Pseudobacter ginsenosidimutans: one gene and its partner. The protein of the gene in region 1 interacts with the protein of each later gene in a pairwise test. Links are inferred from orthologs where the notes say so. Each region holds a gene or a part of one and is shown on either strand. Other genes may lie near its edges.

What was found. The genes of interacting proteins can lie anywhere in the genome.
Region 2: the proteins of accC (region 1) and ribD interact in binary tests that used the Escherichia coli proteins (3 or more experiments, as listed by UniProt). The link is inferred for Pseudobacter ginsenosidimutans from one-to-one orthologs.

What each region holds. Positions count from the first base shown.
Region 1 is NZ_CP042431.1:3,309,561-3,314,003, forward strand. What follows is about bases 1-2,877. They hold accC (acetyl-CoA carboxylase biotin carboxylase subunit), read left to right. Parts: upstream 1-708; coding sequence 709-2,046; downstream 2,047-2,877. Other genes in these bases: efp (elongation factor P), read left to right, coding at 1-14; accB (acetyl-CoA carboxylase biotin carboxyl carrier protein), read left to right, coding at 179-670; FSB84_RS13415 (DinB family protein), read right to left, coding at 2,131-2,613; FSB84_RS13420 (hypothetical protein), read right to left, coding at 2,765-2,877. Outside these bases: more of FSB84_RS13420, read right to left, coding at 2,878-3,190; FSB84_RS13425 (4-hydroxy-3-methylbut-2-enyl diphosphate reductase), read right to left, coding at 3,370-4,443. UniProt on the Escherichia coli protein: This protein is a component of the acetyl coenzyme A carboxylase complex; first, biotin carboxylase catalyzes the carboxylation of the carrier protein and then the transcarboxylase transfers the carboxyl group to form malonyl-CoA.
Region 2 is NZ_CP042431.1:7,409,990-7,412,833, reverse strand. It holds ribD (bifunctional diaminohydroxyphosphoribosylaminopyrimidine deaminase/5-amino-6-(5-phosphoribosylamino)uracil reductase RibD), read left to right. Parts: upstream 1-806; coding sequence 807-1,883; downstream 1,884-2,844. Other genes in the region: FSB84_RS29055 (hypothetical protein), read left to right, coding at 2,521-2,844; FSB84_RS29060 (IMPACT family protein), read left to right, coding at 1,880-2,497; prmC (peptide chain release factor N(5)-glutamine methyltransferase), read right to left, coding at 1-731. UniProt on the Escherichia coli protein: Converts 2,5-diamino-6-(ribosylamino)-4(3h)-pyrimidinone 5'-phosphate into 5-amino-6-(ribosylamino)-2,4(1h,3h)-pyrimidinedione 5'-phosphate.

The DNA of each region.
Region 1 (4,443 bases):
GCGTAAAGGAATAACTCCTAAATAACAGATTTACAGAGGCCGCCTCGCTTTCAGAGGTGGCTTTTTGTTATAACGGGCCTGCCGCTATTTTATAGGCGAATTGGGTATTATTAGTTCACAATGCCTTATCTTAGCCGCCTGTTTTTCCGAAATAACCGTCAAAAAAAATTATTTTCAGATGGATTTTAAACAAATTCAGGAGTTGATCAAGATGATCAACAAATCCAACATCGGCGAAGTAAGCATCGAGGAGAAAGGATTCAAGCTGACCATCAAGCAGAAAGAAGAACCAGCCCAGAACGTAATTGCTGCCCCTGTGCATGCTGCCATGCCTGCCTATGCTCCACCTGCAGTAGCTGCACCCCAGCCTGCCGCCGCATCAAACCCAGCAGCTCCTGCAACCAAAGCTGCAGAACCCGCCGCAGACAACCTCATTACTATCAAGAGCCCGATGATAGGAACTTTCTACCGCAGCCCGGCCCCCGGCAAACCTGTATTTGTAGAAGTAGGCTCAGAAATTGCTCCCGGTAAAGTAGTCTGCATTATCGAGGCAATGAAACTCTTCAATGAAATTGAAAGCGAAGTATCCGGTAAAATCGTGAAAATCCTGGTGGACGACGCTTCACCGGTTGAATACGATCAGCCGCTGTTCCTCGTTGAACCTGCCTGATAAGGTTTTTTCGCTTGTCAAATTTTCAAAAAGAATGCATGTTTAAAAAGATATTAATCGCTAATCGTGGAGAGATAGCCCTGCGGGTGATCCGTACCTGTCGTGAGATGGGTATCAAAACCGTAGCTGTTTATTCCACCGCAGACAAAGACAGCCTGCACGTTAAGTTTGCAGATGAAGCTGTTTGTATCGGCCGCCCTGCCGGTGCCGACAGTTATCTGAACATCGCACATATCATGGCCGCAGCCGAGATCACCAATGCGGATGGCATCCACCCGGGATATGGATTCCTGGCCGAGAATGCCCGCTTTGCGGAGATCTGCGGTGAACATAATATCAAATTCATCGGACCCACTCCTGATCAGATCCGCTCCATGGGAGATAAGATCACTGCCAAAGAAACCATGATCCGCGCAGGCGTACCCGTGGTTCCCGGTGGTGAAGGTCTGCTCGAAAGCCTCGAAGAAGCCAAGGCCATGGCGAAAGACATTGGCTATCCCATCATCCTCAAAGCTACTGCCGGTGGCGGTGGTAAAGGTATGAGGGTGGTATTCAAAGAAGAAGATCTGGAACATAACTACAATACTGCCAAAGTGGAAGCCGGCGCTGCTTTCAAGAATGACGGCATCTACATGGAGAAATTCGTGGAAGAGCCCCGTCACATCGAGATCCAGATCGCAGGCGACCGCTACGGAAAAGTTTGTCATCTCAGTGAGCGGGACTGCTCCATTCAGCGCCGTCACCAGAAACTGGTGGAAGAGTCTCCATCTCCTTTCATGACTGAAGAACTGCGTCAGCGCATGGGCGATGCGGCTATCAAAGCTGCTTCCGCAATCGGTTATGAGAGTGTGGGCACTATCGAGTTCCTGGTTGACAAGCATCGCAATTTCTACTTCATGGAAATGAACACACGTATCCAGGTAGAGCATTGCGTTACAGAAGAAGTGACCAACTTCGATCTCATCAAGGAACAGATCAAGATCGCTATGGGCGAGCCTATCAGCGGAAAGAACTACGAGCCCCAGATGCATGCCATCGAGTGCCGTATCAATGCCGAAGATCCCTATAACGATTTCCGTCCGAGCCCCGGCCGCATCACTACGCTGCATCAGCCCGGCGGTCACGGTATCCGCATCGATTCGCATGTGTACGCCGGTTATGTGATCCCTCCTTATTATGATTCTATGATCGCAAAGATCATTGCGGTTGCACGTACACGTGAGGAAGCCATCAACACCATGAGCCGCGCCCTCAGTGAATATGTGATCGAAGGAGTGAAAACAACCATTCCTTTCCATCAGCAACTGATGAGGAATGAAGATTTCCGCGCAGGAAACTTCAATACCAAATTCCTCGAAGGTTTCAAGATGGTATAAGTCAGGTTTACAAAGTTTATCTCAATAGAAACGAGGTTGCCACTTGCGGGACAACCTCGTTCTCTTTTATACTGTGTATAGTTGTTATCTCATCCAGAATGCCGGTGGCTCAATGCCCAGCGCTCGCAGGTACACATATCCCTGGCCGCGGTGATGCACTTCATTATCGATAAAATACAAAAGTGTACCATATAACGGTCCCTCATACTCGCCGAAGGCCAGATCATTGTCCTGGAAGCGATAGGGTGGGATCTTGTTCCAGATCTCTTCGATGGTTTCGGTGGTATCGTCCCATGCCTTGAGCAGTTCATCTTTTGTTTTGTAGGTCTGTTCCCTCCATTCCAGTTTTTCCCAGATGCCGGTAGCAAGCCCTTTTACGCCGGGGCCGCTCATCTTGATCATCTCTTCTGCCATCAGTGCGAAGGAACGCATGCCTCCAATGCTGAACTCGAACAATTCTTTTTCAGGAAATGCTGCAATTACACGCCGGGTGAGACGTCTATGTCCCTGCCATTGATCCAATACCTGACGGGCTGTAATTACCTGGGCGGTTGCTGTGCGTACCATATGATTATTTTTAAGAGTTTAAATTGATTTGCTGATACAAAGATGGGATGGGGTAGTGACAGCCTTATGTCAGTATGAATATACAAAAATAAAAAAAGCGCCGGAGGGCGCTTTTATAAGTGGTCCACGTTCAAGTGGCTATGGTTTCAGACTATTTGGATTCTTTTTCTTTCGCTTTTTCGCCTTTTACTTTATCCTTCCTGTCTTTCCAATGTTTTTTGTCGCCTTTCCTGTGCTCTTTTGCTTTTTCTCCCCACTGTTTCATTTTCTCTCTTTGCTCGGGAGTGAGGATGGCATCGGTCTTTTCTTTCCTTTCTTTCATGATAGCGGCTCCCCTGGTGCCGCGTTCTTCCTGGCTAAGGCTTTTATCGTCACGCAATGCCTGCATTTTTGCTTTGGTGTCTGCATTGATGGCTTTCATCTTTTCACTTTGTTCCTGGGAGAGGTTCAGTTCTTCCTTCATTTTGGCTCTGGCCTCAGACTTATGATGAGAACGGATAGTGTCTCTTTTTTCCTGGGCAGATGCAGCAAATTGAACACCAATCACTGCAAGGGCCAATACGATGATTTTTTTCATCTGTTTATTTTTTATTGTTTTTAATGGTCAGATGGAATGCCTGAAATGTTCATTCAAAGGGATGCTACATTTATGGGCATTTCATGTATACCTTTTTTGATGAGAGATAATATTGTTCTGCGGGCCCCGTGGGGTGCAGTACTTAGAGGGGAAAGCAGGCCGGAAGTTTAATGTGGGTATCAGAAATCCTGCGACAGCTCATCTACTTTGTTCTCAACGCCGTAGAAGGATGCCAGTTTGCGGATCACGCCTTCTACCAGTGCATCGGGGCAACTGGCGCCGCTGGTGATCAGGATCCTGGCAGGCGAAGAAGCAGGGAGATAGTCCACCACAAACTGCTCATCTTTCTGGTGATAATTGTAATGAAGGATATTCTTGCCGTTGATCAGTTTCTCTTCAGAGTTGATGAAATAAGTAGGCAGTTTGAGCTCGCAGAGCTCTACCAGGTGTGTACTGTTGCTTGAATTGTATCCGCCCACCACGATGGCCATATCGGCCGGAGTGTGGAGCATATGTGTAACGGCGGTCTGGTTGTCGTTAGTGGCGTAGCAGAGCGTATCGCGGGTATCGGCAAATCGTTCCCCGATAGTCTTTTCATCGAGATCATAATGATTGCTGATGGTTTGTTTGAGGTAATCGGCAATGGCCTGTGTATCGGTGGCCAGCTGTGTGGTTTGGTTCACCACGCCGATACGCTGCAGGTCTTTGGTTACATCGAAACCTTCAGAGAAGCGGCCTGCAAACAGGGTGTAGAATTCATCAGGATCGGCAGTGCCGGTGATGAATGCGGCCAGTAATTCTGCTTCCTTCATATCGTTCACCACCACTGCAGGTGCATTGTAAGCGGCGTGTGAAAATGTGGCGCGGGTTTCTTCATGTTTCGGTTTGCCGTGGATCACGATGCTGTAGCCTTTTTTGGCGATCTGCTCGCTTCTGTTCCAGACCTTCTCCACGAACGGGCAGGTAGTATTGTATTTTTCTGTAGGGATGCCCAGCTGATTGAGTTTTTCTTCAATGGCCAGCGTAGTGCCGAAGGCCGGGATGATCACCACATCATCAGCAGTGAGCTGCTCGAAGGGGATGAGCTGTTTCCCGTAAGTGTCCTGTAAAAACTCAACGCCCTTTTCGATCAGGTCTGCATTCACCTGCGGGTTGTGGATCATTTCGCTGAGGAGGAAAATGCGTTTGCCGGGATTCTCTTCGATAGTGCGGAAAGAAATCTCGATGGCATTTTCCACGCCATAGCAGAAACC
Region 2 (2,844 bases), 4.1 Mb from region 1 along the record:
GCATACACATCTCCGTCTTCTTTCAGTTTTTTTCCGGATAATTCTGCAATAGCCCTGTAAAAGGTGAGCGGATCATTATTGCTCACAAACAAAGCGAGGTGTGGTTCATGTTCCAGCACATTGGCATGCATGCTCTCCTTGTTGTGTTCAGGAATATAGGGAGGATTGGAAACGATGAGATCCACTTCAGGCAGTTGCTCCCAAAGTGAATCGTCTAAGATATTTTGTTGGATGAAATGAATTTCCGCTTCAAGATCAGCGGCATTTTTCCTTGCCACTTCCAGTGCGCCTGCGCTCACATCGCAACTGTATACGGTAGCCTGCGGCAATGCTTTTTTCAGGGCGATGGGAATACAGCCGCTGCCTGTGCCTATATCGAGTATGCGTAGTAGTTGCTGGTGCTGGTGTTCATTGATGATCCAGTCCACCAGTTCTTCTGTTTCAGGGCGGGGGATCAGAACATTTTCGTTTACATGGAAACGTAAGCCATGGAACCAGGATTCTCCCAGCACATATTGAACGGGGCGATGGCGGAGGAGGTCCGGGAGATGCTGATCGAATAAAGCCTTCTGATCCGTAGTCAGATGCTCCTGCTGGCGAACCAGTCTTGCGCTCCTGCTTAGTCCTGTAAGGCTTTCCAATACCCAATCGGCGATATTGGCGGCTTCCCTGTTTTCGTATACAGCAGCGAGTTGTAATTGGAGATATGCTCTGGCATCCTGGATGGTCATGGCGCAAAGTTAAGGTGTGCCGCGGGAAACCGTTATATTTGCAGGCGTTATCCAATCATCCCCTTAGTTTTTCTAATGCTGAACATCGCCGATCCATCCATAATGGTGCATGAGCGCTTCATGCAGCGCTGCCTTGAACTGGCCGTTCTGGGAGCAGGGCATGTTGCACCCAATCCCCTGGTGGGCGCGGTGTTGGTGCATAATGGAAGGATCATCGGAGAAGGGTACCATCAGCAATATGGAGGGCCGCATGCAGAAGTGAATTGCATCAATGCAGTGTCTGAAACAGACAAAGCCCTGATCAGTCAGTCCGTGATGTATGTGAGCCTGGAGCCTTGTGCGCATTATGGCAAAACGCCGCCCTGTGCAGATTTGCTGATTCGTCATAAAATTCCTTTGGTAGTGGTCGGCTGCCGTGATCCCTTTCCTGAAGTGGATGGCAAGGGCATAGAAAAAATGCGTGCAGCTGGCATCGATGTGATCCTGGGAATTTGTGAGGAGGATGCAAAGGAACTCAACAAAAGATTCTTTACATATCATACGGCTTATCGCCCTTATGTGATTTTGAAATGGGCGCAAACAGCTGATGGATTCATTGCCGGCATTCCCGGGGAACGTCTTTTGATCAGCAATGCGCTCACCAATCGATTTGTGCATCGCTGGCGCTCCGAAGAAGCGGCGATCCTGGTGGGCACCAATACTGCCATGCAGGACGATCCTCAACTGAATACGCGCTACTGGAATGGGCCTGATCCCATCCGGCTGGTGGTAGACATAGATCTTCGATTGCCGAAAACCCTGCAATTGTTCAACGATGGTTCAAAGACCATCGTGATCAATGCCATCAGACAGGGAGAAAAAAATGGAATTCAGTACATACAGATCGACAGGAAAAAAGAACTGGTGCCACAGATATTGAAGTGTTTGCACCAGCTTCGGATCAACAGTGTGCTGGTGGAAGGCGGCGCAGTTTTGCTGCAATCCTTCATCGATTCAGGATATTGGGACGAGGCCCGTGTGATCACCAACACAGCCCTCACAGCAGGAACAGGATTGCCTGCACCCAGGCTGCTGATGGCGGAATCGGTTTACACAGAACAAATTCTAACAGACATAATTCAGGTCTTTTCAAGACCGGTGGTATCATTATGACAACAATGATTGAGCAGGACTTCTATAGTACTATCGAAAAATCAGGCGTGGCCGAATTCAAAGACCGCGGCAGCAAATTTATCGCTTATGCTTTTCCGGTAGCATCAGTGGAGGATTTCAAGAAAAGGCTGGAGGATGTAAAGAAAGAACATCCCAAAGCCACTCACCATTGCTTTGCCTACCGGTTAGGGACAGACGGCAATACCTTTCGCGTCAGCGATGACGGAGAACCTTCCGGCACTGCCGGCAAGCCCATCCTGGGGCAGATAGACAGCAAACAGCTCACGGATACCTTGATTGTAGTAGTGCGTTATTTCGGTGGTACCCTGCTGGGAGTACCCGGACTGATCAATGCTTACAAAAGTGCAGCCTCCATGGTATTGCAGGTAACACCGGCCATTCAGAAAGCCATCGAAGCCAACTACACACTCACCTTCGATTACACGATGATGAACGATGTGATGATGATCGTAAAACAACTCAACTGCACCGTAATAGAGCAGGAAGCGATGCTGTTCTGCAAGCTGGTGATCGGAATCCCCAAAGCCAGAATGGAAGAGGCTTTGTACCGGTTTAAAGATATCAGGGGAGTGGAGGTAAGGAAGAATGCTTAAGTATTCAACTTCAAACTTTATTCATGACAGCGGAATTGAGATTAGCTGTTGAGCGTTTATACGAAGTCTTCTCTGTTTATCCGGGTGATATCAATATGTGCGTTAGTCCGTTGAAAGGTACCCCGGAAGAAATGAATGGCCTTCTTTTCAGCAAACCCCTTCGGGATTTAACCAATAACGATCTAAGTCTTTTTTCAACCAGCCTCCTTTATACCTGGGGCATGGAACCTGATCTCAAGCATTTCCTTCCCCGAATCCTTGAATTGACAGGTGAATTGGACTGTCCGGCTTTTGAAGTGGAAGTATTCTTCATCAAGTTTGAAATTGCTAAATGGCTTACCTGGCCT